4 regions of the Sorangium sp. So ce367 genome follow, and region 2 is predicted to be linked to each of the others. Evidence: riboswitches for the same ligand, from Rfam matches in the RefSeq annotation. Region 2 holds a riboswitch; each other region holds the start of a gene.
The links. Region 2 has a riboswitch for cobalamin ahead of WME97_RS04880 (TonB-dependent receptor). Riboswitches for the same ligand answer to the same signal wherever they lie in the genome.
Positions count from the first base shown of each region.

Region 1: another riboswitch for cobalamin. It lies ahead of WME97_RS21285 (TonB-dependent receptor); the one in region 2 lies ahead of WME97_RS04880 (TonB-dependent receptor).
Region 3: another riboswitch for cobalamin. It lies ahead of WME97_RS01370 (energy-coupling factor ABC transporter permease); the one in region 2 lies ahead of WME97_RS04880 (TonB-dependent receptor).
Region 4: another riboswitch for cobalamin. It lies ahead of WME97_RS21270 (ribonucleoside-diphosphate reductase subunit alpha); the one in region 2 lies ahead of WME97_RS04880 (TonB-dependent receptor).

Region 1 covers NZ_CP150334.1:5,578,282-5,585,738, forward strand. Annotated here, with positions in the region: gene WME97_RS21280 (hypothetical protein) at 1-833, opposite strand, end outside; gene WME97_RS21285 (TonB-dependent receptor) at 827-2,857, opposite strand; cobalamin riboswitch at 3,065-3,291, opposite strand; gene dhbC (isochorismate synthase DhbC) at 3,534-4,802, shown strand; gene WME97_RS21295 ((2,3-dihydroxybenzoyl)adenylate synthase) at 4,799-6,469, shown strand; gene WME97_RS21300 (isochorismatase family protein) at 6,565-7,457, shown strand, end outside.
Region 2 covers NZ_CP150334.1:1,301,993-1,309,449, reverse strand. Annotated here, with positions in the region: gene WME97_RS04890 (hybrid sensor histidine kinase/response regulator) at 1-1,580, opposite strand, end outside; gene WME97_RS04885 (hypothetical protein) at 2,036-2,530, shown strand; gene WME97_RS04880 (TonB-dependent receptor) at 2,544-4,745, opposite strand; cobalamin riboswitch at 4,986-5,193, opposite strand; gene typA (translational GTPase TypA) at 5,344-7,230, shown strand; gene WME97_RS04870 (hypothetical protein) at 7,308-7,457, shown strand, end outside.
Region 3 covers NZ_CP150334.1:342,997-350,453, forward strand. Annotated here, with positions in the region: gene WME97_RS01340 (ABC transporter ATP-binding protein) at 1-369, opposite strand, end outside; gene WME97_RS01345 (TetR/AcrR family transcriptional regulator) at 366-1,076, opposite strand; gene WME97_RS01350 (CbiX/SirB N-terminal domain-containing protein) at 1,223-2,410, opposite strand; gene WME97_RS01355 (energy-coupling factor ABC transporter ATP-binding protein) at 2,386-3,207, opposite strand; gene WME97_RS01360 (CbiQ family ECF transporter T component) at 3,204-3,953, opposite strand; gene WME97_RS01365 (hypothetical protein) at 3,943-4,284, opposite strand; gene WME97_RS01370 (energy-coupling factor ABC transporter permease) at 4,281-4,994, opposite strand; cobalamin riboswitch at 5,093-5,300, opposite strand; gene WME97_RS01375 (enoyl-CoA hydratase/isomerase family protein) at 6,459-7,286, opposite strand; gene WME97_RS01380 (DUF6922 domain-containing protein) at 7,385-7,457, shown strand, end outside.
Region 4 covers NZ_CP150334.1:5,569,492-5,576,948, forward strand. Annotated here, with positions in the region: gene WME97_RS21255 (helix-turn-helix domain-containing protein) at 1-2,625, opposite strand, end outside; gene WME97_RS21260 (prolyl hydroxylase family protein) at 2,749-3,324, shown strand; gene WME97_RS21265 (NAD-dependent protein deacetylase) at 3,359-4,225, opposite strand; cobalamin riboswitch at 4,361-4,568, shown strand; gene WME97_RS21270 (ribonucleoside-diphosphate reductase subunit alpha) at 4,824-7,340, shown strand; gene WME97_RS21275 (ribonucleotide-diphosphate reductase subunit beta) at 7,400-7,457, shown strand, end outside.

The DNA.
Region 1 (7,457 bases), 4.3 Mb from region 2:
TCGCTCGTCGCCGGGTCGTACTCCATCGTCGCGGCGTTGAAGCGGCTCGAGCAGGCGACCGCCAGCCGCTCTCCCGAGGGCGACACGGCGAGGCGCCCGCAGCCGTAGAGCCCCTGCACGTCGACCGTCCATATGACAGCGGCCTCCGCCGGCGAGACGCCAACGAAGCGCCCTTCACCCACGGTCGAGAGGTCCGCGGCGAGCCGGCCGAGGGCCACGACAACGTCGTCACCGACGCGCGCCATCCCCGACGGGCGCGGCAGGAGCCCCTCTTCCTCCTCCGGCAGGGCGATGCGCCCCGCGATGGAGTACTCCTTCGTGTCGATGATCAGGACATCGCCGCCCTCGTCGAACGGCTCCACGCCCGGGCTCGGGTTGCTCCCGTAGCGCGACACGAGCGCGCGGTCCGCCCCCACCTCGATGTAGTCCTGAGGGTTCGACTCGAACCCCTGCCCGACCGGGAGCTGCGCGAGGACCTCGGCGGTCTCGAGATCCATCCAGGTGATCACGTTCGTGCCGAACCGATCGAGCAGGACCACGCGGCCGGACGGCGGCGCCGCCCTCGGGACGTCGACGTCGCCGGACAGCGCGAGGCTGAGCCCCGGCTTCGCCGCGCCGCTCGACACGAAGGAGGGCGACAGGGTGGTCCCGTCGAGCTCCGACACAGCGATGTTCGTCGACTGGTAGTCGCTCGTCACGATGACCACGCCGCTCTCACACCCGTCGCCGTCGCCGCCGCCGTGGACGCCGCCCGTCGACGGCGGCGGCGAATCCACGTTGCACCCGAGGATCGGAATCGAGATCGCGAACGCAAACAGACTGATCTTCACCATGTTGACTCCAGTGTGAAAAACACGCTCCGCCCCGGGAGCGGAAACCCGACGACATCCGTGCGCCGCGCGTCCAGGAGGTCCGCGACGCGACCTCTCACCGCGAGGTGCCCGCCGAGCCACCTCGCCTCCGCGTCGAGGTCGAGGGTCGCTTGCTCCGCGATCACGCCGAGCCCGGCGGGATCGGCGTACCGGCTCGACTGGTACACGGCCCGGATCTCGCCCGACGCGCCCGAGAACACGCCGCCGCCCGGGCGCTTCCACTCGGCGTGCAGGCGCGGCGCGACGACGAGGCGCGAGCGGAACGGGAGGAGGTCGTTCCTCGTCGTCCGCCCCGCCGTCGTGTCCCGCGGATCGAGCAGCGTCGCCGCGATCTCGGCGCGGAGGAACGGGGTCACCTCGACCCCGGCCAGGAGCTCCGCGCCCACGACGCGGGCGCGGCCGACGTTGTACGGGCTCACGTAGCCCTGGCCGGACTTCTCGTACGCGACGAGCCCGGAGACCGCGCTCCCGAACGCGAACACGTCGATGAAGGCGCCGCGCAGCACGGCGCCGCGCCCCGTCTGCGCCCGGATCCCGGCCTCGATCGTGGCGCCCGACTCCGGCTCGAGCTCCGCGTTGCCGTGGACGACGCCGGAGACGCCGTACACCTCGCCGAGCGTCGGGACGCGGACGTAGCGGCCCACGGTCGCGAGGAGCCGGAGCCTGTCGCTCCCCGCCTCCACGCCGACCCGCCCGGTCGGGACGAGCACGTCGCAAGGGCGCTCGCGGTCGGCCCCGGTGGCGTGGCACTCCCCGCTCGCGAGGGCGTGCAGCGCGAGCCCCTCGCCGAGGCGCGCCTCCGCGCTGACGGCGCCGCGCGCGAACGAGCGCCGCGTCCGCGCGAGCGGTACGTCGTCCGGCGCGCGTGAGATGCCCTCGCGCGCGACCGAGAGCACGGGCCGCACACGGAGCCGGTCGGCGAAGGAGAGCGTCGCCCCGAGCGTCTGCTCCAGGCGGCGGCCGGCGAGCCGGAGCTCAGGCGTCTGCAGCGCGAGCTCGAAGAGGGGGTCGTGGACCTCCGACCGCGCCTCGATGAACGAGGTGCGCGCCTCGAGCGTGTGCTGCGCCTCTCCGCCGAACGGCACCCGCGCCGCGACGGACGCCAGCGCGCGCCGCGACTCCCCCCGCGCCTCGCGGGACGGCAGGAGCGCGAGCCTCGGCACGCCCTGCTCGCGGCCTGTGCCGTTCGCGATCACGTCGACGATCGCGCCGCCGCCGAGCTCGACGCGCGCGAGCGCCCACGCGTCGATCGTGCGCACGTCGGCGTTCTGCCGGCGCTCCACGGTGTCGTCGCTCTCGTCGAAGAGCGTCCCGCCATCGTTGACGAACGCGTAGCGGTTCTCCGCGGCCTCCGCGCTCACCCCGACGATCGCGCTCACCGGGCCCGCGCTGGCGCCAGCGAACGCCCACCCGCGCCGCGCGCCGAGCGAGCCCGCCATGGCGCCCACGCCGGCCGTCGTCCGGGAAGGCCGCCGCGGCTCGAAGAAGATCGCGCCGCCCGGGCCGAGGCGGTCGGCCTCGATGGGCGCGTGGCCGCGGTAGATCTCGATGCGCTCGATGAGCCAGAGGGGCACGAGGGAGAGATCCGCCGTCCCCACGACGTCGTCGTTCAGGCGGACGCCGGCGAGGTACACCGGCGTCTGCGTGGCGGTCGCCCCCCGGAGGGCCGCTGTCGCCGGCCCGCCGAAGCCGCCCGACTCGATGATGAGCACGCCCGGCTGCGTGCGGAGCACGTCCGCCGCCCCGAGCCCCGCGCCGGTGAGGCGCTCGCGGCCCAGCACCGACCCCGCGACGGACCTGTCCTTGGGCGGCGCGGGCGCGCGCATGTGATCCCCCTCGACGCGCACCTCCAGCGGGTCTGCACCCGGCGGAGCGGCAGCGGGATCACCCCCCTGCTCGCCCGCAGGCCGGCGCGGATCGTCGGCGCGGGCGGCAGGCGAGGCTGCCACGGCGCTGCAGGCGGCGAGCGAGAGCCAGCGCGCCACGCCGGCGCTCCGGCGCCGACGCGACCGACGATCAGAGGAATCAACCATTCACGCGCCGCCTGCCCGCGTCGACCCAGCGCTGCTCCGGGTGAGCTGAGAGCCGAAGCGAGGGGGCTGCGTGACGGGCCACGGCACCGCGCGCGAGCGAGGTGGTCGAGAGCCTGGGCGCCTTCCCCTCGAAGGCTCAGGTCAGCGCGCGCCAGCGCACCGGCGCGCGCACCTTCGGCAGGTCTTCGGACTCACGGGCGCTGCGGCCGTCGCCGGTCGCTCTCCTACACATCACCGCTTCCCAGGCTGCTCTGGTGCATGCCCAGTGCTTCTTGGTGATGGTCGTTCCCGTTCACCGCTGCGGGGGCAGTCCCGGATTCTCACCGGGTTCCCTTTTCAGCTCGCCAGGGGATGGCCGGACGAGCACCGATGGCGGGGCGACTCGTCGCACCCGTCACGCAGGATGTCAACGCTGAAGCGAAGGCCCGGAGCGCCCCGTCCGCGAGCCCACCGGCGACGCACACCCGAGACAGAATCGGGAGTCCCTTGACAGTCTTGCACGCGCGTGCCATGAGTTACTTGAAACTGATTTTCTTTATCAGTTGTCAGAGACGAGCGGCCCGAGACCTGACGTCCAGCGCCCGATGACCTGAGCCCACGTGGCTCTCGACGCCCATCGGAGCTGAATGTGACGAGTTCCATCTCGATACCGGCCTCTGTCGGGCTGCCCGCGGTGAACGCAGGGCAGCTGTTGAAGCAATACACCCCTGAGTCGGCGTTCTTCTTCGCGTCGCCGACACGCACGCTCCTCGCGCAGGGCGTACACGACATGATCCTCGAGCCGAACGGCGCGGATCAGGGCGATCGCCTCGCGGACCGCGTCACGAGGGTGCTCGCGTCGGCGTCGAGGGCCGGCGCCGGCCAGGGCTTCCCCATGGTGGTCGGCGCGGTGCCGTTCAACAGCACGTCGCCGGCGCACCTCATCGTGCCGAGGGCGATCCAGAGCGCGGGCCCGCTCAATTACACGTCGGAATCGCCGCGGTCGCACCTGCCGATCACCATCCAGGAGCTGCGCCAGGTCCCCGAGCCCCGCGACTACGTGCGCGGCGTCGAGACGGCGGTGGGCCTGATGCGGTCCGAGGCGCTGAGCAAGGTGGTCCTCTCCAGGATGCTGGAGATGGTCCTGCGAGAGCCGGTCGATCTCCGCCTCGTCCTCCAGCGCCTCTCGCAGCAGAACCGGAACGGCTACACCTTCGCCGCCAACCTCTCGGATCCCACGGCGGGGCTCTCCAGCTCCGAGCGCGGCGTCTCGACCTCGCGCGCGCGGACGCTCATCGGCGCGAGCCCGGAGCTGCTCCTGTCCCGCTCCGGGCTCCGGGTGATCGCCAATCCGCTCGCCGGCTCCGCGGTCCGCAGCCCCGACCCCGACGAGGACCGCCGGCGGGCGATCGCCCTGCTCGCGTCCGAGAAGGACCGGCACGAGCACGCGATCGTCGTCGACGCCGTCGCCGCCGCGCTCCGGCCGTTCTGCCGGCGCCTGAGCGTCCCCGACGAGCCCTCGCTCACGCAGACCCCCACGCTGTGGCACCTGTCGAGCCGGCTCACCGGGGAGCTGCGCGATCTCTCGATCTCCTCGATGAAGCTGGCCACCGCGCTGCACCCGACCCCCGCCGTGTGCGGATACCCCACGGACCGCGCCCGCGAGGCCATCGGGGCGATCGAGCGGTTCGATCGCGGGTTCTTCACGGGGCTCGTGGGCTGGTCCGACGCGAGCGGCGACGGCGAGTGGGCGGTCGTCATCCGCTGCGCCGACGTCGCCGGCCGGGCGCTCCGCCTCTATGCCGGGGCCGGGATCGTCATCGGCTCGAACGGCGAGCACGAGCTCGCCGAGACCACCGCCAAGCTCGGGACCATGCTGAACGCGCTCGGCCTCAACCAGGCGCCGGAGAGGGCATGATCGCTCCTGAGGAGAGCCGGCAGGCGCCCGCGGAGGCGCGACCGCAGGCGCTCGACGGCTGGACTCCGTGGCCGGCCGAGATGGCCGCTCTCTACCGGCGCGCCGGCTACTGGCGCGGCGAGACCTTCGGGCGCCTGCTCCGCGAGCGGGCCGCGCGACACCCGGATCGGATCGCGCTCGTCAGCGGCGATCGCCGGCTGAGCTACGGGGAGCTCGATCGGCGCGCCGATCGCCTCGCCGCGGGCCTGCTGCACCTCGGGCTCCGGCCGGGGGATCGCGTCGTGGTCCAGCTCCCGAACATCGCGGAGTTCTTCGAGGTGTGCTTCGCGCTGTTCCGGCTCGGGGCGCTCCCCGTGCTGGCCCTGCCCGCGCACCGGCGCGCCGAGATCGCGTACTTCTGCGAGCACACCGAGGCGGTCGCGTACGTCATCGCCGACCGGGACGGCGGGTTCGATTACCGCGCGCTGGCGAGCCAGATCCGGCGCGACGTCAGGACCCTGCGGCACGTGCTCGTGGCCGGCGAGCCGGGCGAGCACACAGCGCTCTCCGCCCTGGATCGGGAGCCCGTGGAGCTCCCGGAGCCCGCCGCGGGGGACGTCGCCTTCTTCCAGCTGTCCGGCGGGAGCACCGGCGTACCGAAGCTCATCCCGCGGACGCACGACGACTACCTCTACAGCGTGCGGGCCAGCGCGGAGATCTGCGGGCTCGACGAGGGCAGCGTCTACCTCGCCGTCCTCCCCGTCGCGCACAACTTCACGCTCAGCTCGCCCGGGAGCCTGGGCGTGCTCCACGCCGGCGGCCGCGTTGTGCTCTGCCGCCGCCCCAGCCCGGACGAGGCGTTCCCGTGGATCGAGCGGGAGCGGGTCACGCTGACCGCGCTCGTGCCGCCGCTGGCCTCGGTCTGGGTGGAGTCGGCCCGGACGGCGCGGCACGACCTGTCGAGCTTGAAGGTGCTCCAGGTGGGCGGCGCCAGGCTCCCCGCGGAGGTCGCGCGCCGCGTGGGGCCGACCCTGGGCTGCAAGGTGCAGCAGGTGTTCGGGATGGCGGAGGGGCTCGTCAACTACACCCGCCTCGACGACCCCGACGCGATCGCGCTCGAGACGCAGGGGCGGCCCATCTCGCCCCACGACGAGGTCCGCGTCGTGGACGACGACGACCGCGACGTCGAGCCCGGGCAGGTCGGTCATCTGCTCACGCGGGGGCCCTACACGATCCGCGGCTATTACAGGGCCGACGCGCACAACGAGAAGGCGTTCACGCGCGACGGCTTCTACCGCACGGGCGATCTCGTGCGGCGGACCCGAGAGGGCTGCCTCGTCGTGGAGGGCCGCGCGAAGGATCAGATCAACCGCGGCGGCGAGAAGATCGCGGCCGAGGAGGTCGAGAACCACGTCCTCGCGCACCCGGCGGTGCGCGACGCGGCGCTCGTCGCCATGCCGGACGCCCACCTCGGCGAGCGTTCGTGCGCGTTCCTCGTGGCCCGCGGGCAACCGCCGCCGGCGAGGGAGATCAACGCCTTCCTGCGCGAGCGCGGCGTCGCCCAGTTCAAGGTGCCCGATCGCATCGAGTGGCTCGACGCCCTCCCGACGACGAGCGTCGGCAAGGTGGACAAGAAGGCGCTCCGCCGGTGGATCGCCGACAGGCTCGCGCAGGGCGCGCGCGCCTGAGAGGACAGCGCGGGCCCAGGCGGCGCAGCGACGCCCGCGGCCCGTTCCATCGACAGGAGCGCTGCGACCAGAAGAGAGAGAAGAGAGGAACGACCATGGCCATCCCCCGCATCCAGACCTATCGCATGCCACGAGCCGAGGAGCTCCCGGAGAGCCGGGTGTCATGGCGGCCGGACCCGGGGCGCTCCGTCCTCTTGATCCACGATATGCAGGAGTATTTCCTCGGCTTCTACGACGCGAGCGCGTCCCCGATGGTCGAGCTGATCGCCCATGCCCGCCTGCTCCGGGAGCGGTGCGCGGCGAGCGGGATCCCGGTCGTCTACACGAAGCAGCCCGCCGAGCAGACGAGGGCCCAGCGCGGTCTGCTGACGGATCTCTGGGGGCCCGGGCTGACGCAGCAGCCCGACAAACACGAGATCGTGCGCGAGCTCGCGCCGGGAAGCGCCGACACCGTGCTCACCAAGTGGCGCTACAGCGCCTTCCAGCGAACGGAGCTGCTGGATCTCATGCGCCGGTGGGGCCGCGATCAGCTGATCGTGTGCGGCGTGTACGCGCACATCGGGTGCCTGCTGACCGCGTGCGAGGCGTTCATGAACGACGTCCAGCCGTTCCTCGTGACCGACGGGACCGCCGATTTCTCCCGGCAGCAGCACGACATGGCCATCGCCTACGTGGCGCAGCGGTGCGGCGTCGCGCTGCCGACGAGCGACGTCCTGGCCGCGCTCGCGCCCCGCGAGCGGACGAGCGCCCCGCAGCGCGACGCGGCGGCGCCGGCGCAGGCGCCCGCACCGCTCGGGGCGACGCAGGACCGGGCGCCGTGGGTCGAGCGCCTGCGCGGCGACGTGGCCGAGGTCCTCGACCAGCTCCCCTCGGCGATCTCCGATCGCGACAACATCCTCGATCTGGGGCTCGACTCGATACGGCTCATGACGCTCGTCGAGCAGTGGCGCGCCGCGGGGATCGACGTCGCGTTCGTGGATCTCGCCGA
Region 2 (7,457 bases):
GCCATGCTCTCGGCCGAGTCGCGGTTGTCGTCGACGACGAGGATGCGCAGCTTGCGCCCGGCTTTCGTCGCGGGCGCGCCCACCGTCGGCGGCGCGAGGGGGCGCGTCAGCCGCGGCAATCGCACGATGAACTCGCTGCCGCGGCCGGGCCCCTCGCTGAGCGCCTGGACCGTCCCGCCGTGCAGCTCGACCAGCCGGCGCACGATCGTCAATCCGAGGCCCAGCCCGCCCTCGACGCGATCGAGGCCGCGATCCCCCTGCGTGAACAGGTCGAACACCTGCGGCAGCAGCTCGGGCGATATCCCCACGCCGCTGTCGCGGGTACGGAGGATCGCGTGCGTGTCGTCCGCCTCCACCGTGACCCGGATCGAGCCGCGCGGCGGCGTGAACTTCGCCGCGTTGTGCAGCAGGTTGCTCGCCACCTGCGTGAGCCGCGCCAGGTCGCCCGAAACGACGGCGAGCGGCTCGGCGGGCAGCTGCAGCTCCAGGATCTGCTCGCGCGCGTCGATCCAGGTCCGGGACGCTTCCGCCGCGCGCGTCACAACGTCGGCGAGATCGATCCGCTTGGACTCCAGGGCGATCTTGCCGCGCGTGATGCGGCTCACGTCGAGCAGGTCGTCGACGAGCCGCACGAGCTGGCCGAGCTGCCGTTCCATCAGGCCGGCTGCCCAGACGACCTGGGCGTTGTCCTTGCCTTCGAGCTTGAGGACGCTGGTCGCGTTGGCGATCGGCGCCAGCGGATTGCGCAGCTCGTGCGCCAGCATCGCCACGAATTCCTCCATCTGGCGCGCGTTGGACTCCATCTGCTCCAGGCGCTTGCGCTCGCTCAGGTCGCGCGTGATCTTGGAGAAGCCGCGCAGCTCGCCGCTCGGGCCGTAGATGGCCGTGACGAGGACGCTCGCCCAGAACGACGACCCGTCCTTGCGCACGCGCCAGCCTTCGTCCTCGAAGCTGCCTTCGCGCCGCGCGGCGGCGAGCACCGTCTCTGGGCGGCCGCGCGCGATCGCCTCGGCCGGATAGAAGCGCGAGAAGTGCGTGCCGATCACCTCTTGCGCGGAGTATCCCTTGATCCGCTCCGCGCCGGCGTTCCACGTGGCCACCCTGCCCTCGGGGTCGAGCATGAAGATGGCGTAATCCCTCACGCCTTCGACCAGCGCGCGGAAGCGCTCCTCGCTCTGCCGCAGCGACTCTTCCTGGCGCTTGCGCTCGCTCAGGTCGCGCGTGATCTTGGAGAAGCCGCGCAGCTCGCCGTCGGGGCCGTGGAGGGCCGTGATGATGACGTTCGCCCAGAACATCGAGCCGTCCTTGCGCACGCGCCAGCCTTCGTCCTCGAAGCGGCCCACGCGCCGCGCTTCGGCGAGCTCTGTCTGTGGCCACTTCCGCTCGATCGCCTCGGCCGGATAGAAGCGCGAGAAGTGCGAGCCGATCACCTCTTTCGCGGAGTATCCTTTGATCTGCTCGGCGCCGGCGTTCCACGTGGTCACGCGCCCCTCGGTGTCCAGCATGAAGATGGCGTAGTCCTTCACCCCTTCGACCAGCATGCGGAATTGCAGATCGGCGCCGAGCCCCGTCGGATCCATGCGGCACAGCCTACAGCATGGGTACACGTTCGCCACGCCATGCTCTCCCTTCCTGTCCTGCTCTCCGCGTCCGCGAGCCGTCGTCGTGTCGGCCGGCAGCGGCGAGTGACGAGCACAGCAATGGCCCCATGAGCCCGCGTCGAGAGCGCCCGCCGGCGGCCGCGCAGGGCCACCGCCAGCCGCTGGAGCGGTTCGAGAGTATCAAGACGGACGCATCGATTCTGGAGCCATCGAACGTGTCCAGTGCGAGCCACCCGACCTCGAGGGCACCGGAGTTGTCTTGCCCGTCAGCTCCGAGGGCGCGCGGCGCCGATCCGTTGCCGACGCCCGGTGGCCCACGCGCGAGTTGGCGTGCGCGCGTGTCGCGGGCGAAGAAACGCCGGTGTACCCTGGCCGGTGTACCGTGAGGCCCCCGCGAGCCTCTCCGCTGCGACCGCTCCAGAACGAGCACGATCATGCATCCTGACCCCTGGCACCTGGTCACCAGACAACCAGACTACATCCTGGCTTCCTGGCACCAGATCTTCTGTGTCATCTGGCGCCGCGAGACGACCGAGGACGGCGCGCGCCACCTGAGGGATGCGTGCGCGGAGTTCGCGAAGAAGCACCCGCGCGGCATAGGGCTGCTCACCCTCGTCGAGAGCGAGGCGTCGTTGCCATCGGCGCCCGCGCGCAGGGCGATCGCGAGCTTCCTCGCGGAGGCGAGCGCGACCATCAGGTGCTCAGCGGTCGTCTTCGAGGGCTCGGGGTTCCAGGCGGCGATGGTTCGCAGCGTCGTGACAGGGCTCACGCTCATTGCCCGCCAGCGTTACCCGCACAGGGTATGTGACATCGGGGAAGCCTGGCAGATGTTCGCGGAGCTCCTGCCCGCGGTGACGGGCGCCGCCGTGAGCGAAGCCGCGTTCCGGGCATCGCTCGACGCGCTGCGCGAGGACCTCCGCCGGACATGAGCCGGCGCGGCGTCTACTCCCAGTACAGCGTCGCCCGCCCGATCGCGGTGAACGGCCACCCCGGCGAGTAGTGGATCCCGGTGACCGGGGCCGGCTCGTACTGCAGCCGCGACGCGCTCGCGAACTGGACCTCGCGCCACGTCGTGTCGAAGAGGTTCTGGACGTCCACGGCCACCTCGACGTTCTTCCACCGCAGCCCGGCGTTGGCGTCGACGACCGTGAACCCCTCGGCGGTGAGCGACTCGTCCTCGGTCGCGGGCCGCGCGCCGATCGCTTTGACCCGCAGCGCCGCGAACGGCGTGAACGCGCCGAACGTCGGGCGGACGCCGACGCCCGCGGTCAGCGTCCGGGTCGGCGCGAGGGCGACAGCGCTCGCGTTGCCGGCGTTCTCGCGGAATCGCGCGCGGGTGAAGGTCGCGTCCACGTCCGCGAAGAGCCAGCTCCGGAGCCGGTAGCGCCCGCCGATCTCGATCCCGTAGCGCCGCGTCTGCCCCGACGCCTCGGTCGCGCCCGCGTCGCCGCTCCAGACCAGCTCCGAGTCCAGGTCGAGCAGGAACGCGGCCCCGTTCAGCGACAGCCCGCGCAGGGGCGCGACCCGCAGGCCGACCTCGTAGCCCGTCGCGGGCGTGATCAGCGTCGCCGCCCCCTCCCCCAGCACCGCGCCCTGCGCGTCGTTCGAGTGGAAGCCCCGCCCGAAGTGGGCGAAGAGATCGACCCCCTCGACGGGCGACACGATCGCCGTGAGCTTCGGGAGCAGCTGCATCTGTCCCCGGGCGCCGCTCGACCTGTTCCCCGCCGCCTCGAGGTCCTCGCCCGGGTCGTCCACGTTGACGTCGATCCACTGCGCGCGCGCCCCGAGCACGACGCGGAGCCAGCGCCGGAGCCGGGCGTCCTGCTCGACGTAGACGCCGATCTGGCTCTCATCGACGTGGGTCCTGCTCTTCTCCTCGATCCGCTCGCGCGCCTCGTCGTGGTGGAGGGACTTGTCGATCGCGTCCGCGCGGATCTGCGCCCCCAGCGAGGTCGTGAACCTCGCCCCACCGAGCTCGTATTGCCTGCGGAACCGGAGATCGGCGCCGCCGACGGTGCGGTCGTCGTTCTGCTCGATCTGGTCGCCGTGGACGGGGTCCTCGCTGAAGAACGTGAAGTTCGAGTACAGCGTGAAGCGGTACCGGACGAGGTAGGCCAGCGCGCTCAGATCGGCGTCCCGCCACGCGGTGGAGTACGCGACGGACGCCATGTGCCGCTCGGTCGCCCCGCCCTCGGTCGGATCCACGGCGCCGAAATGGTCGATGCACGGCTGTCCGAACGCCGAGGGCGGCGGGTTCAGCCCGCCCTGCTCGCCCTCGCCGCACACGGCGCGCGCGGGGATCTGGCCGGAGCCGTGCCAGGTCGATCCATACGACATCCAGGTCATCTGGACCTTCCCGGTGTTGCCCAGATCGTGCGTGGCCCGCAGGTACACGTTGAAGCGCTTGAGCCGCTCCGGGCTCAGGAACGGCCCGTCGTTCCGGTAGATCTCCGCCGCGGCCACCGCGCGCCACGTGTCGCCGAGATCCGGCGAGGCGATGACGAGGCCGCGCTGGATACCGTACTGCCCCAGGCTGACCTGCGCGTAGCTCTCCTCGAGCTTCTCGGCGAAGCGCAGGTTGACGGCGCCCGCCGTACCGAAGTCGCCGATGCTCGCGTAATAAGGCCCCTTGTAGCCGTCGAGCCCTGTCACGAGCTCCGGGATCATGAAGTAGAGATCGGTGAAGCCGTGCCCGTGGCCGTGGCTGACCATGTTGACGGGCACGCCGTCGACGAAGAAGGCGACGTCGGTCCCATGATCCGCGTCGAATCCGCGGAGGAAGTACTGGTTCGCCTTGCCCCCGCCCGCGTGCTGCACGGCGAAGAGCCCGGGGACCGACTCGAGGAGGTCGCCCGGCCGGAGCCTCGGCCTGAGCTCGAGCTCCCGGTGTCCGACGGAGACGCGCGACGCGGCCTCGCTGCCCGGCTTCTCCGCCTGGATCGTCACTTCGATCGCGGCGTCGCCCGCGGGCGCACCCTCGCCGGTGGGCGCTGCAGCGGCGGTCTCCGGCGGGGCAGCGGGCGCCTCGGGGGTGTCGCCCTCGGCGCGCGCGGGCCGCGCGGCGGCCAGCACCATGGATAACGCGGCGAGCAGGTGAAATGGATGGCGGTGCCCGTGGCTCGTCGTGACCGTCTCGCGCAGCATTCGTGTCCTCCTTCGCCGCAATCGCGCGGAGCGGCGTCGGGCCGCTCGCGTCGAGCTCCGCGAGGACGAAATGGCTGGCCATCGCACGGTGCGCTGGACCGACCTCTCGCCCCCGCGGGCGACCGGAAGGCGACGCGGGGGCGGTTCGGTATCCGGGACGTGCGCAGAGAGGTGGAGCTGCACCGGCTCGGACCTCACCGCCTCCCTCGAGGCTCCCAGGTCGAACCGGCGCCGGATGTCTCCCGCCGCCGGGCGCTGGCAGGTCTTCGGGCTCGCGAGCGCTCCGGTCTGACCGGCTCCCTACTGTCCACCGCTTCCCAGCCCTCGGCGGGCCAGTGCATGGGGTGGAGGTCGTTCTCGCTTACCGCTGCGGGGCAGCCCCGGAATTTCACCGGGTTCCCTCTTCGGCCCAGGCGAACGCCCGGGCACCAGCACGGCGCGCACCCTATGGCCGTGCGCCTTCGGCTGTCAATCGCTACCGCTCGGCTCGCCCGCTCGACGCGCGCCGCTCTCGCGCCATGCGCGCGCCTCGCGCTCTCCATCCGAGCGCCTCGACGCGGGCCTGCCGTGCAGGCCGAACGTTCGGGCTCTAGCGAGGATGGGCTCGCTCCTCCGTGGGTCGCGTGCTACACGGCCGCCGCCGTATATGCCCCGTAACGATCTCCGCAACATCGCCATCGTCGCCCACGTCGACCACGGGAAGACGACCCTCGTCGATCACATGCTCCGCCAGTCGGGCGCCTTCCGAGAGAACGAGGTCGTGGCCGAGCGGGTCATGGACTCGAACGACCTCGAGCGGGAGCGCGGCATCACCATCCTCGCGAAGAACACGAGCATCCGGTACCGCGGGGTCAAGATCAACATCGTCGACACGCCCGGCCACTCCGACTTCGGCGGGGAGGTCGAGCGCACGCTCATGATGGCCGACGGGGCGCTCCTCCTCGTCGACGCCGCCGAGGGCCCGCTGCCGCAGACGCGCTTCGTGCTCTCGAAGTGCCTCCAGCGCGGCTTTCCGGTCATCGTGGTCATCAACAAGATCGACCGGAGCGACGCGCGCGCCCACGAGGTGCTCTCCGAGGTGTTCGACCTCTTCTGCGACCTCGAGGCGAGCGACGCGCAGATGGACTTCTCGACGCTCTACGCGATCGCGAAGTTCGGGCAGGCGAAGCGCGAGCTCGAGCACGAGGCGAAGGACCTCGAGCCGCTCTTCGAGACCATCCTCGAGCGGGTCCCCGGCCCCTCCGGTGACCCCGACGGTCCGCTCCAGGTCATCGTCTGCAACACGACCCACGACGAGTACGTGGGCCGGCTCGCGGTCGGCCGCGTGGTCCGCGGCACCGCCCGGTCCGGCGCCGACGTCGCGCTCCTCGGCGAGGGCGGCCAGTCGCGCGGCTACGTGAAGATGCTCTACGCCTACGAGGGGCTGAAGCGCGTCGCGGTCGAGAGCGCCGTCGCGGGCGAGGTGATCGCGATCGCCGGGCTCGACACGGTCACGATCGGCGACACGATCACGGATCCGGCGCACCCCGAGGCGCTGCCGCGGATCGTGGTCGAGGAGCCGACGATCAAGATGAAGATCGGCGTCAACACGTCGACGTTCGCCGGCAAGAGCAAGCAGTCGAAGTTCCTGACGAGCCGTCACCTGAAGGAGCGGCTCGAGCGCGAGGCGATGAAGAACCTCGCGATCCGGGTGGAGCCGACCGAGGTGCCCGACACGTTCGTGGTGCTCGGCCGCGGCGAGCTCCAGCTGGCGATCCTGGTCGAGACGATGCGGCGCGAGGGGTACGAGATGCAGCTCTCGAACCCCGAGGTGGTGACGCGCGAGATCGACGGCGAGGTGATGGAGCCGCTCGAGCTCGTGGTCGTGGACGTGCCGGACACCTACGTCGGCATCGTGACCGAGCGCCTCAGCTCCCGGCGCGGCCGGATGGTGAAGATGACGAACCCCGGCTTCGGCCGCGCCCGCCTCGAGTTCCGGGTGCCGTCGCGCGGGCTCATCGGCTTCCGCGGCGAGTTCCTGACGGCGACGCGCGGGACGGGCCTGCTCAACACGATGTTCGACGGCTGGGCGCCCTGGGGCGGCCCGATGATGCGCCGCCCGACCGGCGCCATCGTCGCCGATCGCGTCGGCGTGGCGACCCCGTACGCGCTGCACCACCTGCAGCCGCGCGGCATGTTCTTCATCGTCCCCGGCGTCGAGGTCTACGAGGGGATGATCATCGGCGAGCACAACCGGCCGAACGACACCGACGTCAACGTCATCAAGGAGAAGAAGCTGTCGAACGTGCGCAACCACGGCAAGGACGAGAACGTCCTCCTGGCCAGCCCGCGGCTGCTCACGATCGAGACGGCGATGGAGTGGATCGACGGCGACGAGCTCGTCGAGGTCACGCCCGACGCGGTGCGCGTCCGCAAGAAGGTGCTCGCGTGCAACCGCCGGGAGCGCCGCGAGGACGCGATCGAGCAATCGCAGGCGGTGGAGTGAGCGACCGGGGGCGCGCGGGACGTGCGGGGCGTTTGATGCGCGCCCCTGCCGTGCCTGCCGCGCGATAGGATGCCCTGATGAGAACGCCGCTGCTCTTCGCTTTCCTGGCTTCGCTCGTCGCGCTCGCGGGGGCGGGCGCTTGCGGCGGGGCCGTCGTCGTCGACGGGCTCCCGGGGAGCTCGGACGGCGCCGGGGGCGCAGGCGCGGCCGTGGGGTCGCAGTCGGCG
Region 3 (7,457 bases), 960 kb from region 2:
GAAGCGGCGCAGGAGGGCGCCGGCGCGCGCGGCCGCGACGTCGCTGGGCAGCGCGAACATCGCGGCGATGTAGTGGAGGAAGCCGCGCGCCGTCATGTCGGGGGGCAGCGAGTACGACGCGGGCAGGTAACCCGCGTTCCGCCGGACCTCGAGCGTCTCGTGGACGACGTCGCGCCCGAGCACGCGCGCGGTGCCCGCGGTGGGCCGGGTCAGGCCGAGGAGCATGCGCAGCGTCGTGGTCTTGCCGGCGCCGTTGTGCCCCATGAAGCCGAATATCTCGCCGGCCGCGACGCTGAAGCTCACGCCGTCGACGGCCGTGACCTTCGCGAAGCGCTTGCCGAGCGCGTTCACCTCGATCGCCTGGTTCATCGCTTGCTCCTTGCGCGCGACGCGGTCGCGCGCTGCTCCGTGGGGATCGCCGTCGTGGAGGTCGTCTCCGTGGGGGTCGCTGCAGGACGCGCGGCCAGGCCGGCGCGAAAGATGTCGGCGATCGCGTCGAGCGTGCGCTCGCCGGCGAAGGCGCAGAACGACGTGATCAGCCCGAGGTGCTGGGGCGCGAAGCGCAGCACGCCGAGGACGAAGGGGATCGCGTCGCGATCGACGTCAGGCCGGATCTCGCCGCGCGCGATGCCCTCGTCGACCCAGCCGTTGATCTGGGCGATCTGCGCCTTCGCGGCGGCGGCGCTCGCGGCGTCGTCGAGCGGGCGGAGCGCGCGGAGGTCGGGATCCTCGCGGAGGAGCTTGCCGAAGAGCGGCTCGGCCGCCTGCTGTCGGTAAGCGAAGCGGAGGGTCGCGACGAGGCGATCGAGCGGGGATTCCAGGCCGAGCACCTCGGCGGCGAAGCGCGCGCGGATCGTGGCGAACGCTTGCTCTACCACCTCGCGCAGGAGGGACTCCTTGTCGGCGAACTCGAGGTAGAGGGCGCCCTTTGCGCAGCCGGCCTCGGCGGCGACGGCGTCGAGGTTGGTGCCCTTGAAGCCGCGCTCGACGAAGTGGCGCTTCGCGGCGTCGAGGATCCTGGTGCGCCGCGCAGGGTCACGGGGTCTGTCGGGGCGGCGGACGGGCACAGAACTCATATGACTGAATTGGGCATATGAGTCAACTCGGGTGGCCCTGGCGCGGGACGTGGGCAGGGACCACGACGGTCGAGGTGGCGAGCGGGCTGCGGGGGAGGCTCCGCGCGTCGGCGATCCACGCTCGAGGCGGCGCCCGGCGCCGCGCCTCACTGCATGATGTCGTCGACGAGCCGGGCCACCAGCCGGTCGCCGAGCAGGTGCTCCTCGACGAGGTCCTTCGCGTCCTCCTCGCGGACGCCGCGGTACCAGACCCCGTCGGGGTAGACGGCGACCGTCGGCCCCTCGCCGCAGCGCCCCATGCACGACGTCCTCGTCACGCGGATCTGCTGCTGCTGGCCGGCCTGCTTCACGAGCCGGCGCACCGACTCGAGGAGCGCCAGGCTGCCGCGGTCCACGCAGTCGGCGTTGCCGCAGACGAGCACGTGCTTGCGCAGCGATCGGTGCGCGTGCGGGTGGTTCGACGCCTGCGTGTGCGTGAGCGTGTGGCGCACGCTGTAGAGCATCGCCTTGAGCCCGCCGACCTCGCGGGCGAGCCCCGGCAGCGCGGTGCGGTACATGCACGTGTCGCAGGGGAGCGGCGCCTCGCCGGCGAGCGCCTGGCGCGCGCGCTCGTCGATCAGGCCCTCGAGCGCGCTCGACCGGCCGAGGTGCGGCGCGAGCGACGCCCGGATCCACGGGTACGTCGATGAAAAGCGTTCGACCTGCTCGGCGAGCTTCGTCATGAGCCGCCCGGCGAAGAGGAAGTAGGGGACCACCACGACGCGCTCCGGCCGGTGCCGCGCGACCCGCTCCAGCGTCTCCTCGACCGAGGGCCGGGTGACGCCGATGAAGGTCGGCTCGACGAGCTGGAGCCCGCGGCCCTCGCCGATGAGGCGCGCCGTCTTGCAGAAATCGCCGTTCGCGTCGGGGTCGCTCGACCCGCGCCCCACGACGACGAGCGCCGACCGGGCCCGCGCGGCCGGGTCGGCCGGCAGCGCGGTCGCGGCGCGCTCGAACGCGATCTCCGCGAGCGCCGGGTGCACGCCGAGCGGCCGCGCCGCCGAGAAGCGCACGCCCGGGTGCGCGGCCCGCGCCCGCTCGAGCGCGATCGGGATGTCGTTCTTCACGTGCCCCGCCGCGAACAGGAAGAGCGGCACGACCGCCACGCGGGACACCCGCGCCGCGAGCGCCGCGAGCGCGTCGGCGAGGTGAGGCGTCGCGAGCTCGATGTAGCCGTGCTGCACGGCGATCTCGGGCCGCGCCGCGGCGTAATCGGCCACGATCGCCTCGAACTCGGCGTTCGACGCGGCGTCGCGGCTGCCGTGGCCGATCAGCAGGAGACCGTCGTCATGCACGCGAGCGCCTCCTCCAGGGTGAGCGGGAGGCCCGCGCCGCCCCGCGGCGGCACAGGGCTCATCCGGGTCCAGAGCTCGGCGACCCACGGCCGCCGCATCCGCGCCCGCGCGAGGAGCTCCCCCCGCGCGAACACCTCCCGCGGCGGCCCGTCCGCGAGGACCTGGCCGTCGCCCAGCAAGACCGCGCGCGAGGCGAAGAGCGGCACGAGATCCACCGCGTGGGTCGCGGTGACCAGCGTGGTCCCCTGCTGCTCGGAGAGCGCGCGCAGCGTCTGGCACAGGGCGAGCTCGCCTTCCGGGTCGAGCCCCGCGGTCGGCTCGTCGAGCAGCAGCACCCGCGGGCGCATCGCCAGCATCCCGGCGATGCACGCGCGCTTGCGCTCGCCGAAGCTCAGCGCCTCGATGGCCCGATCGGCGAGGTGGGCGATCTGCACGGCGGCGAGCGCCGCCTCGGCGCGGCGGCGCGCCTCGGGCGCGGGCAGGCCGAGGTTTCGCGGGCCGAACAGGACGTCGTCGAGGAGCGTCGCGCCGAGCAGCTGGTCGTCCGGGTCCTGGAGCACGAGCGCGGCGCCCGCGGCGACGGCGTCCGAGGGCGAGCCCACGCGGCGGCCCGCGATCTCGACGCCGCCGCCGGGCGCCGGGAGGAGCCCAACGAGCGTCCGGAGCAGCGCGGTCTTGCCGGCGCCGTTGCCGCCGAGCACCGCCACGGACTCGCCCTCGCCGACGTCGAGGCGCACGTCGCGCAGCACGGGCTCGCCGAGCCGGTAGCCGAGCCGGGGGGCGCGCAGCGCGATCATCCGGCCTCTCCCGCGGCGACGCTGAGCCCGAGGGCCGCGAGGGCGGCGGCGGCGAACGCGACGTTCGCGGCGGGCGCGCTCGTCCTTCGGTCGGCGACGGGGAGCTTCCCCTGGTAGCCGCGGAGCTGCATCGCGAGCGCGGCGCTCTCGGAGCGCTCGAGCGTCCGGAGCGCCACGACGCCCGCGACGGCGCCGGCCGAGCGCGCTGCGGCCCCGGGGCGGGTGAACCCGCCGCGGAGCGCGGCGGCGCTCCACGCGCTGTCGGCCGCGCGCTGGAGCACGCCGGCGAAGCGCCGGGTCAGCGCGAGCAGCTCGACGAGGGCCGCGGGGACGCCGAGCCCGGCGAGCGCCGCCTCGATCTCGGCGGGCGCGGCGGCGCCGGCGAGCCACCGGAGCACCGCGGCCGCCGCGAGGACGCGCGCGCCGATGGCCATGGCGCGGTGGGCCCCCTCGGCCGTGATCGCGTCGACGGGGAACGGCGCGCCGGGGAGGAGCGGCGCCCCCGGCGTGAGCGCGAGCGCGAGCGCCGCCGCGACCGCTCCGATCCACGCGGCGGGCGCGGCGGCGCGGAGGACGGCGCGCGCCGGCGTGCCCTGGAGGTGGAGGGCCGCGCACGCGAGGAGGAGCAGCGCGGCCGGCGTGGCGGGCGAGCGCGCGCCCGCGGCGACGCAGCACGCCGCCACGGCGGCCCCGAGGCGGAGCCGGGCGTCCACGTCGCGGAGCCGCGGGGGCGGGTCAGTCCGCACGGAGGCCTTCGCCGCCGGCCTTGACCGCGGGCGCGCCCGCGCGCTCGACGAAGAGCACGCGCGAGAAATAGCCGAGGGCGAAGCCGGCGAGGAGCCCGGCCCAGAGGAACGCGAAGAGCAGGAGGTCGCCCTCGAGGCCCGCGAACAGCGGCCCCGTGTCGTGGCGCCCTGCGTCCTCGGCGACGCGGCGCACCACGGCCTCGTCGACGCCGTCCCAGGACGCGTTGCCGCAGGCGGCGAGCCAGAGGGAAGCGGCGAGCCGGAGCGCCACCGCGCACGCGCGCCGCGCGAGCGGCGCTGGCAGCGGGCGCTGTCCGAGCCGCCGCGTCACGACGCCCCCGGGGCGAGCCGGACGACCTGGAGCCGGTCCAGGATGTCGGGCCGCCGGGCGCGCAGGAAGGCGAGCGCCCCCGCGGTCATGACGCCCTCGAGCAGGCCGAGCGGCAGCTGGGTGGGGACGAAGGCCAGGGCGACGCCCGTGAACATGGACGTCACCGACCCCTCGCCCGAGAGCCCGAGCGCGAGCGCGAGCGCCGTGGTGGCGTAGGTTGCCCAGTCCGACGTCACGCCCGCCAGGAACCCCGCGACCCAGAGGTTCGCGCCGCAGCGCCGCGCGAGGTGGAAGGCGAAATATCCGGTGAAGGCGCCCGCGATGCCCATCGACGCGACGTCGGCGCCGAGCGTGGTGATGCCGCCGTGCGCCAGGAAGAGGGCCTGGATAAGGAGCGCCACCACGGTGACGAGGACGGTCATCCAGGGGCCGATGAGCACCGCCGCGAGCCCTGTGCCGCACGGGTGGGAGCAGGTCCCGGCGGTCGGCACCGGCACGGGCATGCACGAGATCGCGAAGACGGCGGCCGCGATGAGCCCGACGAACGGCTTGTAGAAGGCGTCCTGCTCGGTGCGGCGCCGGAGCAGGTGGAGGGCGATCGCGACGAAGGGCAGGGCGAGCGCGTTCCAGAAGGCGCACCAGCCGAGCGGCAGGACGCCTTCCGCGAGGTGCATCGCGGCCGCGGGCCGGGGCGCGAGGAGCGTCCCCAGGGACACGGCGGCGATCGACAATGCGCGGCCGTGAAGACCGATTTCGGCGCTCCGGGTGAAGTCCGCACCCGAACGCCACGAAGACGTGCGCAAGCTGCACCTCGTGGGAGGCTCGGGTAGGTCTCCCGGCTCATGGGTTCAGGGAGCTGATCGAGCTCCCAGCGCTGCGTCCACCTTCCCAGGCCTCTTCTAATGGGGCCCAGTGGTCTTCGGAGGCAGCTCCCCACTCACGGTGGCGGGACCGCGCCGGTTTTGCACCGGCTTCCCTGTTATGCCCCGGAGGGCACCCGAGGAATGGATTGTCAGGCCGGTGCTCGGTAATCCCGTTTTGTGCCCGGCGTCAAGGACGTCGCGCCCCGATCGCGGAGGAGGCGCTCGGCGGGCGCTGCCTGTGGCATGGCGTGTCGGACGAGCTCCCCGTCGAGCGCGGGTCAGCTCCACCTCGCGCGCGGTGCCCCGCGCGTCGGCCCGTGTATCCAGGCGGCGCGATCGCGCGAGCCGGGCGCGTACCGGGGTGCGGACCCCGGGCGCGCGGACCGGGCGAACCCGGGTGGGTCGACCGGGGGCGCGAGCTTCCGCCTTGCGCGGTCCGGCCCGCCGCGAGCGCCCTCGTCCGCGGCGTCGGTGCGGCGGTGATGCCTGCCGCTTGTGGACGCCTCGCCCTCGCGGGCACTGCCGAGGCGCACGAAGCCATCACTGCCGAGGCGCGCCGCGCGCCCGTCGGCGCCCCCATCGAGCAGACATGGGCGCGCCGACGAGCGATCGAGGCCCTGTGATGCGATGGCCGAGGCCGAGAAATTGACCCAGACGCATCACGCGAAGAATCGTCGAGCACACGTCTTGGATTATGTCCCTCTTAGAGAAAATCTGTTTACTTTATCGCCGCGCGGGTGCAGCGCCTGTCGCGGGCTGCGCCTGAGCGAGGTCTCTCGTGCGCTTGAATACAAGGCGCAGGCGCGTTCTTTCCGCAGTGTGCTTTGTTCGTCCTGGCTCTTTACTCGGGAGCAGGCGTCCGGTGTACGGCCCGCTGCCTCGTGGCATCTCTTATTGAAGAGATGAGGGATTTCGTGTTCGCTCGTCTCGGAATGCACGGCGAACGCTGCGCTGAGCGCTGTCTCCGGTGGAGGGGTATGCCCGGCTCGAACGTGAATTCCCGCAGCGCTGGTGTGTGTGGGTCGCGCGCCCGCCTGGCCGCCTTCGTGTCTGGAGCGCTCTGCTCGCTCGGCGTGCAGTCATTGCACTTTGTTATCGACAACGCGCATGCGGATGCCACAATCTGACTACCGCATGCGCACCGGCGCGGACCCCCCAGCCCGGAGCGCATGCGGTCTTTTTTCTTCGCACCGTGGCGGACGTTCAAGGCTCCGGCGCGGTGTCCCTGCCGCGGTCATTCTGGGCCCCCCTCCAGCGTGATGCGCGGTATTTTTTTTGCCGTCGAGCGCGCGGTTCGCGCCTCCCGAGCCTTCACTTGCCCGTGAATGTGGCCTGCGATTTCGCCAGGAACGCTTTCATTCCGAGCTGTTGATCTTCGCTGCCGAAGAGCGCGGCGAATGCCTGGGCTTCCAGCTCGTTGGCGGCGGCGAGGTCGAGGCTCTCGCCGCGCAGGAGGACGCGTTTGGCGGCGGCGACGGCGAGCGGCCCGCGCGAGGCGATCTTGAGGGCGGTCTCGCGGGCGCGCGCGAGGAGCTCGGTCGCCGGGAAGACGGCGTTGACGAGCCCGATCGACAGCGCCTGCTGGGCGGTGATCATGTCTCCTGAATAGACGAGCTCGCGCGCGCGTCCTGGCCCGACCCGTCGCAGCAGCCGCTGGGTCCCGCCGAACCCCGGGATGACGCCCAGGTTCACCTCGGGCTGGCCGAGCTTGGCGCCTTCGGCGGCGTAGATGAAGTCGCATGCGAGGGCGAGCTCGCAGCCGCCGCCCAGCGCGAAGCCGTTGACGGCGGCGATCACGGGGAAGGGGGCAGTCTCGATGAGCTCGGCGAGCCGGTGGCCTGCGTCGGCGAACCGTTTCGCGGCGATGCTGTTCATGGTCGCCATCTCCGCGATGTCGGCGCCGGCGACGAACGCCTTGCCGGCACCGGTCAGCACCGCCGCGCGGACCTCGTTGCCGTCGGCGGGCGCGAGGAGGTCGCGGAAGGCCGTGGTGAGCTCGCCGAGGACGGCGGGGTTCAGGGCGTTGAGTTTGTCGGGCCGCTGGATGGTCACGATGGCGACGTGATCCGCGCGCTCGACGGCGACGAACTGGAGCGTACCGCGAGCAGGGGCCCCCGGCTGCTGTTCTTGAGCGGTCATGGAGCGTGGTTAGCAGCGCCCCGCGCCGGGGGGAAGCGCCTGCCGTGGGCCGGGGAGGGCGTCATTCCGTGTCCTCTCGGGCCTGCTATGCTGAGCCCGTGGCCGAGCCGACGACCGAGCGATTTCCAGAGGACGTCACGCGCCTGTTCTGGGACACGGACCCGGACGCCA
Region 4 (7,457 bases), 4.3 Mb from region 2:
GACCGCGAGCCGGGCGCGGAACGGGCCGAACCCGCACGCCTCCGCGACATGCAGCCCCTCCAGCGCCTGCCGCGCGCCGTCGTCGAGCCGGCCAGCGGCGAGCGCGATGCGCGCCGCGAGCTCGTGGCACCGCAGCGCGACCTCCACCTCGCCCGTCGCGGCAGCCCAGCGGCGCGCCTCGACGAGGTGCGCCTCGGCCGTCGCGACGTCGCCGTCGCCGCCCTCGCCGCCGTCCAGCAGCGCGAGGCCGAGCAGCGTGTGGCCGTGCGCGACGTGCCCCTCCCATCCCCTCCGCCTGCACTCGGCGATGTTCCGCTCCGTGGCCTCGCGCGCCTCGCCGCGGCGCCCGAGCGCGAGCGCGTGCTCCGCCTCCCAGAGCGCGCGGCGCGCCACCGGCGCGTCGCCCAGCGCCCGCAGGCGCGCGAAGCGCTCGCCCGCCGCGTCGACCTCGCCGAGGTCGTGCAGCACCGCGGCGAGCAGCGCCAGCGCACGCACGGCGTGGACCTGGTCCGCGGCGCGACGGGCGCTCCCCGCGGCGCCGCCGGCGATCTCGGCCGACCGCTCGAGCAGGCGGCGCGCGCCGGTCAGGTCGCCCCGCAGCCGCTCCGTGTACGCGAGCGTGCGCAGGCCGGTCGCGATCGGGGCCGGGTCGGCGAGCGCCCCGGCGATCTCGTTGTGCGCCTCGTAGCAGGCGCAGGCGAACGCGAGATCCCCGAGCGCGCCCGCGTAGAGCCCCGCGTCGTACGCGAGCGACGCGCGCACCCGCGCGGGCAGCGAGGCCGGCATGCCGCGGGGGTCGTCGCCGCCGGCGAACGCGCGCAGGATGCGGGCGCCGCGGGCCATGTCGCCGAGCTTGAGCCCGAGGTGCGCGAAGCCGCCGAGGGCGAGCGCGTAGATCTCGTACGCCTCGCCCGCCCGCCCGGCGCCGAGCAGCTCGGTCAGGATGGCCTCGTACGCGTCGACGGCCTCGCGTTCCCGCGGCGCCCGGCGCGGCGCCTCGTCGAGGCGCGGCGGCGCGGCGCTCCCCGCGGCGTGGACGCGCTCCGGCGGCACGCCGAGCAGCGACTTGAAGTGCTGCCGCACGAAGGGGTGCGTCGAGTAGCAGCGCTCGCCCGGGCGCGCCGCGAACACGAGCCCCAGCCGCTCGAGCCGGGCGAGCCCGCGCGCGAGCTCCGCGGCGCCCCACCCCGCCATGGCGCCCGCGATCTCGCCGCCGGCCCGGATCAGCTGGAGCAGCGCCTCCTCGCCCGCGCCGCCGGGGAACACCGAGAGGCGCGCGAGCAGGTCCCGCTCGCCCGGCGGCAGCGCGCGCGCGTAGGCCGACAGCACCGAGCTCAGGCGGCGGGCGAGGACGTCGTCCTGCTCGGCCTCGGCGAGGTGCGCCGCCTGCGCCGCGGAGAGCCGCCCCGCGTCGCCGCCGAGGAACGCGCCCACGTAGGAGCCGACGACGGCGACCGAGAGCGCGTGCCCTCCCGTCGTCTCGAACAGCGCCCCGAGGGCGCCGTCGTCGCCGCGGATGCCCCAGCGGCGCAGGAGCGACGCGGCGTCGCCCTCGCAGAGCGGCTCGGGCCGGATCGTCGCGAGCCCGCCCTCGGCCCAGGCGGACAGATCCGCGAGCGCGAAGCGCGACGTGACGAGCGCCCGCGCGCCGCCGAGCCCGGACGCGATCGCGCAGAGCAGCCGCCGGAGGAGCGCGTCGTGGAGCTCGCCGTGCGCGCGCCCTGCGCCCCCCTCGGCCTGCACGGTCTCGAGCCCGTCGAGCACGAGCAGGTGCGGCGGCCCCTGCCCCAGCGCCTCCTTCAGCCGCGCGAGCTGCTCTCCGGGCGCCGCCTGAGGCCGCGGCGCCGCCAGGCCCGAGGCGCCCGCGCCCGGCGCGAAGTAGGCCGCCGCCTGGTCGAGGAACGCCTCGCTCCTGGGGTCGTCGTAGAAGCTCCAGACGAGCACCCCGCCAGGCCGCGGGGCGTCGCCGAGCCCCTGGAGGAAGCGCTCGGCGATCGCGGTCTTGCCCGCCCCGCCGACGCCGAGGAGCGCGATCACCCGGGGGCACGGCGGCGAGCCGTCGGCCCACGCGGCGAGCCGATCGACGATCTCGGCGCGCCCGACGAAGTGCCGCGCTCGCTGGAGCGTGTGCGCGTGCAGCGGGCGCCACGCCGGGGCGGCTCCCTGCGACGGCGCGGGCGCGCCGGCGGGCGCCTTCTCGCCTGCCTCCTCGTCGGACGCCCTCCCCGCCCCCGCGAGCGCCCTCTCCTCCCCCGCGAGCGCCTCCCCCGCCTCGTCGGGCGCCTCCACGGCCTGGCTCGCCGCACCCGCTTCCTCTGCGGCGCGATCCGCCGGCGCGGCATCGGCCTCGGCCTCGACGACGAGCAGCTCCGCCTCGGCGAGGCCGAGCTCGGCGCCGAGCCGCTCGATGATGCGCCGCCGGGACGGGCTCCGGACCGAGAAGCCGAGCCGCGGATCGTTGACGGCGCCCGACTCGTAGCGGCGGTAGGTCCGCACGTCGACGCCGATCGACGCGGCGACCTGCTCCTGCGTCAGGTCGAGATCGAGCCGCGCCCGCTGGAGGAGCGTGTGGTTGAAGCGGACCGCGGGCTCCGCGCTGCGGCCCGCCCTGGAGACCCGTGCCATCGGTGCGAGCGCTCGATCATCGGCGATGCGGCGCTCTCCTGTCCACCGCGCTGCCCGGTCCTGCCCGGTCCTGCCCGGGTCCCGCCCTTCCGGATCCGGTCCGCCCGGACCCACGCTTCACGCATGAGCACCCTGCACGCCGAACGGACCGCCCAGTGCACCGACTACACCGACGATCTCCGCATCTTCACGGTGACGAACGTCCTGTCGCCCGAGGAGTGCGAGGGCTTCATCGCGCTCGCCGAGGCGCGAGGCTTCGAGCAGGCGCCGATCGGGGGCGGCGAGGTGATCAACCTCGAGGTGCGCAGGAACGGCCGCGTCATGATCGACGATCCGGGCCTCGCCGCGAGCCTCTGGGAGCGGCTCGCGCCGTGGATGCCGCCGAGCTTCGGCCTCCACCGCGCCGTCGGGCTGAACGAGCGCTTCCGCTACTATCGCTACACCGAGGGCGAATATTTCAACTGGCACGGCGACGGGTCGTTCGTGCGATCCGACGGCGAGCGGAGCCTGTTCACCGCGATGGTCTACCTGAACGACGACTTCGAGGGCGGCACGACCGATTTCTGGGGCGGCCGGAGCATCGCCCCGCGGCGCGGGATGGCGCTCCTGTTCGAGCACCGCCGGCTCCACCGCGGCGCCGCCGTGACTCGGGGGAGCAAGTACGTCCTCCGCAGCGACGTGATGTACCGGCGCGGGTGATGCCAGCGCCGCGCGTGCGCCGGCGCTCGGCGCCTCAGCGCCGCGCCGCGGTCACGCCGGCGCAGAGCGCCTCGGCGAGGCGCGGCAGCACCTCGCCGGCGCGGGCCTCGATCTTCAGCGCGCCGAGCTCCTCGCCGCGCGCGGAGCCGAGGTTGATCATGGCGATCGGGATGCCTCGCTGCGCGGCGCGCAGCACGAAGCGGTAGCCCGAGAAGACCGCCAGCGACGAGCCGACGACGAGGAGCGCGTCCGCCGCGTCCACGAGCGCGAACGCCGCGTCGACGATCGGCCGGGCCACGTTCTCGCCGAAGAAGACGACGCGCGGCTTGAGCGGCCCCTCGCAGCGGAGGCACGGCGGCGCACGGAAGCCCGCCACGTGCTCGGCGGGCAGGTCGGCGTCGCCGTCGGGGGCGACGTCGGCCGCGAGGCGCAGCCAGCCGGGGTTCTGGGCGAGGAGCCGCTCCTGGAGGGCGGCGCGCCGCTCCATCGCGCCGCACGCGAGGCAGGCGACCTCGGAGAGCGTCCCGTGCAGCTCGATGACGCGGCGGCTGCCCGCGGCCTGGTGGAGGCCGTCGACGTTCTGCGTGATGAGGCCATCGAGCTGCCCGCCGTCCTCCAGCCGCGCGAGGGCGCGGTGGGCAGGGTTCGGCTCGGCCCTGGAGAAACGCTCCCAGCCGATCACGGCGCGCGCCCAGTAGCGCTGCCGGATCTCGGCCGAGCGGGAGAACTCCCGCCCCTGGATCGGGTTCCGCGCGCGGCGCCGCGTCTCGGGCCCTCGATAATCGGGGATGCCGGACTCGGTGCTGCACCCCGCGCCCGTCAGCGCCACGATCCTCTTGCCGCGCAGGAGCGCGACGAGGTCGTCGAGCGGATCGGCCGGAAGCGCTTCGCTGAGCGGCATAGGCCCGGGTTGTGGCCCGCCGCAGCGCGCACCGCCAGGCCAGCGTGTGTCGACCGCGCGACCACGCAACCGCGCATGCAACCGAGCAACGGAGCTCCCCCACAACATCTCGCTTGACCGGCTCACTGCACCACCATATGTAGTGCCCGTGTTGGTGCCTCGGGCTTCGGCTCGGGGCTCAAAAGGGAACCCGGTGTGAATCCGGGGCTGCCCCGCAGCGGTAAGCGAGAACGATCTCCACGACGAGCACTGGCCCTCGGGCTGGGAAGCGGTGGACCGTAGGAATCCGGCGAGAGCCGGAGCGCTCGTGAGCCCGAAGACCTGCCAACATCCTGCGCTGGGGAGACATCCGGCGCCGGTTTGACCTGGAAGCCTCGAGGGAGGCGGGTAGGTCCGAGCTGGCGCAGACTCTCGCGCTTGTCCCGGTTCCGACCCCCTCCCGCGCTGTCTTCCTTTCGCCCGCGGGGGCGAGCGGTCGGTCCGAGGGCTCCTCCAAAGAGCCTGGCGCACCCGTGCGCATCGGCTGGCCTCTTCGCTCTCGCGGCATCGACGCGAGCGGTCCGGGACCGCTCGGAACGAGCACGACGAGGAGGATGCCATGCTGAACGAACCGTTGGTGAAGAGCAACGGCGCGGCGCCGTTGCGCGCGCTCCACGCACTCCACGCACCCCAGGCGCCCGCCATGACGAGCGCCGGCGCGGAGGAGGCGCCCCCGCACACGACGATGCGGGTGAAGAAGAGGAACGGGTCGAGCGAGCCCGTGGACGTCAACAAGATCGTCCGGGCGGTGAGCCGCTCGTGCGCGGCCCTGTCCGACGTGGACGCGCTCCGCGTCGCGACAAAGACCATCAGCGGCCTCTACGACGGCGCGACGACGCGCGAGCTCGATCAGCTCTCCATCCAGACGGCGGCGTCGCTCATCGCGGATGAGCCCCAGTACGCGAAGCTCGCGGCGCGCCTGCTCGCCACGTACATCGACAAGGAAGTCCGCAATCAGGAGATCCATGCCTTCTCGCAGTCCATCGCCGTGGGGCGGCGGCTGGGCCTCATCAACGATCGGCTCCACGGCTTCGTGGCGCAGAACGCCCGCAAGCTGAACGACGCCATCGAGCCGAGGCGCGATCACGAGCTCGAGTACTTCGGCCTGCGGACCCTCTACGACCGCTACCTGCTGAAGCACCCCGAGACGCGCCTCGTCATCGAGACGCCGCAGCAGTTCTTCCTGCGCATCGCGTGCGCGCTCTCCGAGACGGCGGCGCAGGCGACCGAGCTCTACCGGCTCTTCTCGTCGCTCGATTACCTGCCGAGCTCACCGACGATGTTCAACTCCGGGACGAGCCACGAGCAGCTCTCGAGCTGCTTTCTGCTCGACTCGCCGGACGATCACCTCGAGACCATCTACCAGCGCTACACCGACGTCGCGATGCTCTCGAAGTTCTCGGGCGGCATCGGGCTCGCCTACCACCGGGTGCGCTCGCGCGGCTCGCTCATCGAGAGCACCAACGGGCACTCCAGCGGGATCGTGCCGTGGCTCAAGACGCTCGACGCGTCCGTCGCGGCCGTGAACCAGGGCGGCAAGCGCAAGGGCGCCTGCTGCGTCTACCTCGAGCCGTGGCACGCCGACGTCGAGGAGTTCCTCTCGCTGCGCGACAACACGGGCGACGAGGCCGCGCGCACGCACAACCTGAACCTCGCGAGCTGGGTCCCGGACCTCTTCATGAAGCGGGTCGAGGCCGACGGCGAATGGAGCCTGTTCGACCCGAAGGACGCGCGCGATCTCCCCGATCTCTACGGTGAGGAGTTCGATCGTCGGTACGTCGAGGCCGAGCGGGCGGGCCTCGCCAAGAAGACGATGAAGGCCCGCGAGCTCTACGCGCGGATGATGCGCACGCTCGCGCAGACCGGCAACGGCTGGATGACGTTCAAGGACAAGTCGAACCGCGCCTGCAACCAGACGGCGCTGCCGGGCCGGATCGTCCACCTCTCGAACCTCTGCACCGAGATCCTGGAGGTGACCTCGAACGAGGAGTCGGCCGTCTGCAACCTGGGCTCGATCAACCTCGCTCGCCACACGGTCACGCTGGCGGACGGCGCGATTGCGTTCGACTTCGAGAAGCTCGCGCGCACGGTGCGGACCGCGGTCCGCCAGCTCGACCGCGTCATCGACCTCAACTACTACCCCATCCCCTCGACGAGGCGATCGAACCTCCGCTGGCGGCCTGTCGGGCTCGGGCTCATGGGCCTTCAGGACGTGTTCTTCCAGATGCGCCTGCCCTTCGACGCCCCGGCGGCGCGGGAGCTCTCCAGGCGGATCTCGGAGGAGGTGTATTACCACGCGCTCACGACGTCCGCGGACCTCGCGGCGGAGAAGGGGCGGCACCCGGCGTTCGACGAGACGCGCGCCGCGCGCGGAGAGCTCCAGTTCGACGCGTGGAACGTCGTCCCGGAGGACGCGGCGCGCTGGGAGGCGCTCCGCGCGCGCGTCCAGGCCGAGGGGCTCAGGAACTCGCTGCTCGTCGCCATCGCGCCGACGGCCACCATCGCGTCGATCGCGGGCTGCTACGAGTGCATCGAGCCGCAGGTGTCCAACCTCTTCAAGCGCGAGACGCTCTCGGGGGACTTCCTGCAGATGAACCGCTACCTGGTCGCGGAGCTCAAGCGGCTCGGCGCCTGGAACGACGCGGTGCGCGCCCGGCTCAAGCTCGCGGAGGGCTCGGTCCAGGGCATGGACGAGCTGCCCGAGGAGCTCCGCGCCGTGTACCGGACGGCGTGGGAGATCCCGATGCGCTCGCTCATCGACATGGCCGCGGATCGCGGGGCCTTCATCGATCAGAGCCAGTCGCTGAACCTCTTCATCGAGAACCCCACCATCGGTCAGCTCTCAAGCATGTACTTCCACGCATGGAAGAAGGGGCTCAAGACGACGTACTACCTACGATCGCGCCCCGCGACGCGCATCACCAAGGCCACGGTGGAGGCGCCGCCGGAGCGGACGCCCGGGGATGACGCCGCGCCGCGCGGCGAGGGCGGCTGGGTGTCCGCGCCGCCTGCGAAGGCGGCCGCGGACGTGGCGTGCGCGCTCGAGAACCCCGAGGCCTGCGAGGCCTGCCAGTGAGCCGCGTCAGCCGTCCCGCGCGCCTCCTCGATCCGGGCCAGTGCCTCACCCTGCGCCCGATGGCCTATCCGGCCTTCTTCGAGATGTACCGCTCCGCCATCAAGAACACGTGGACCG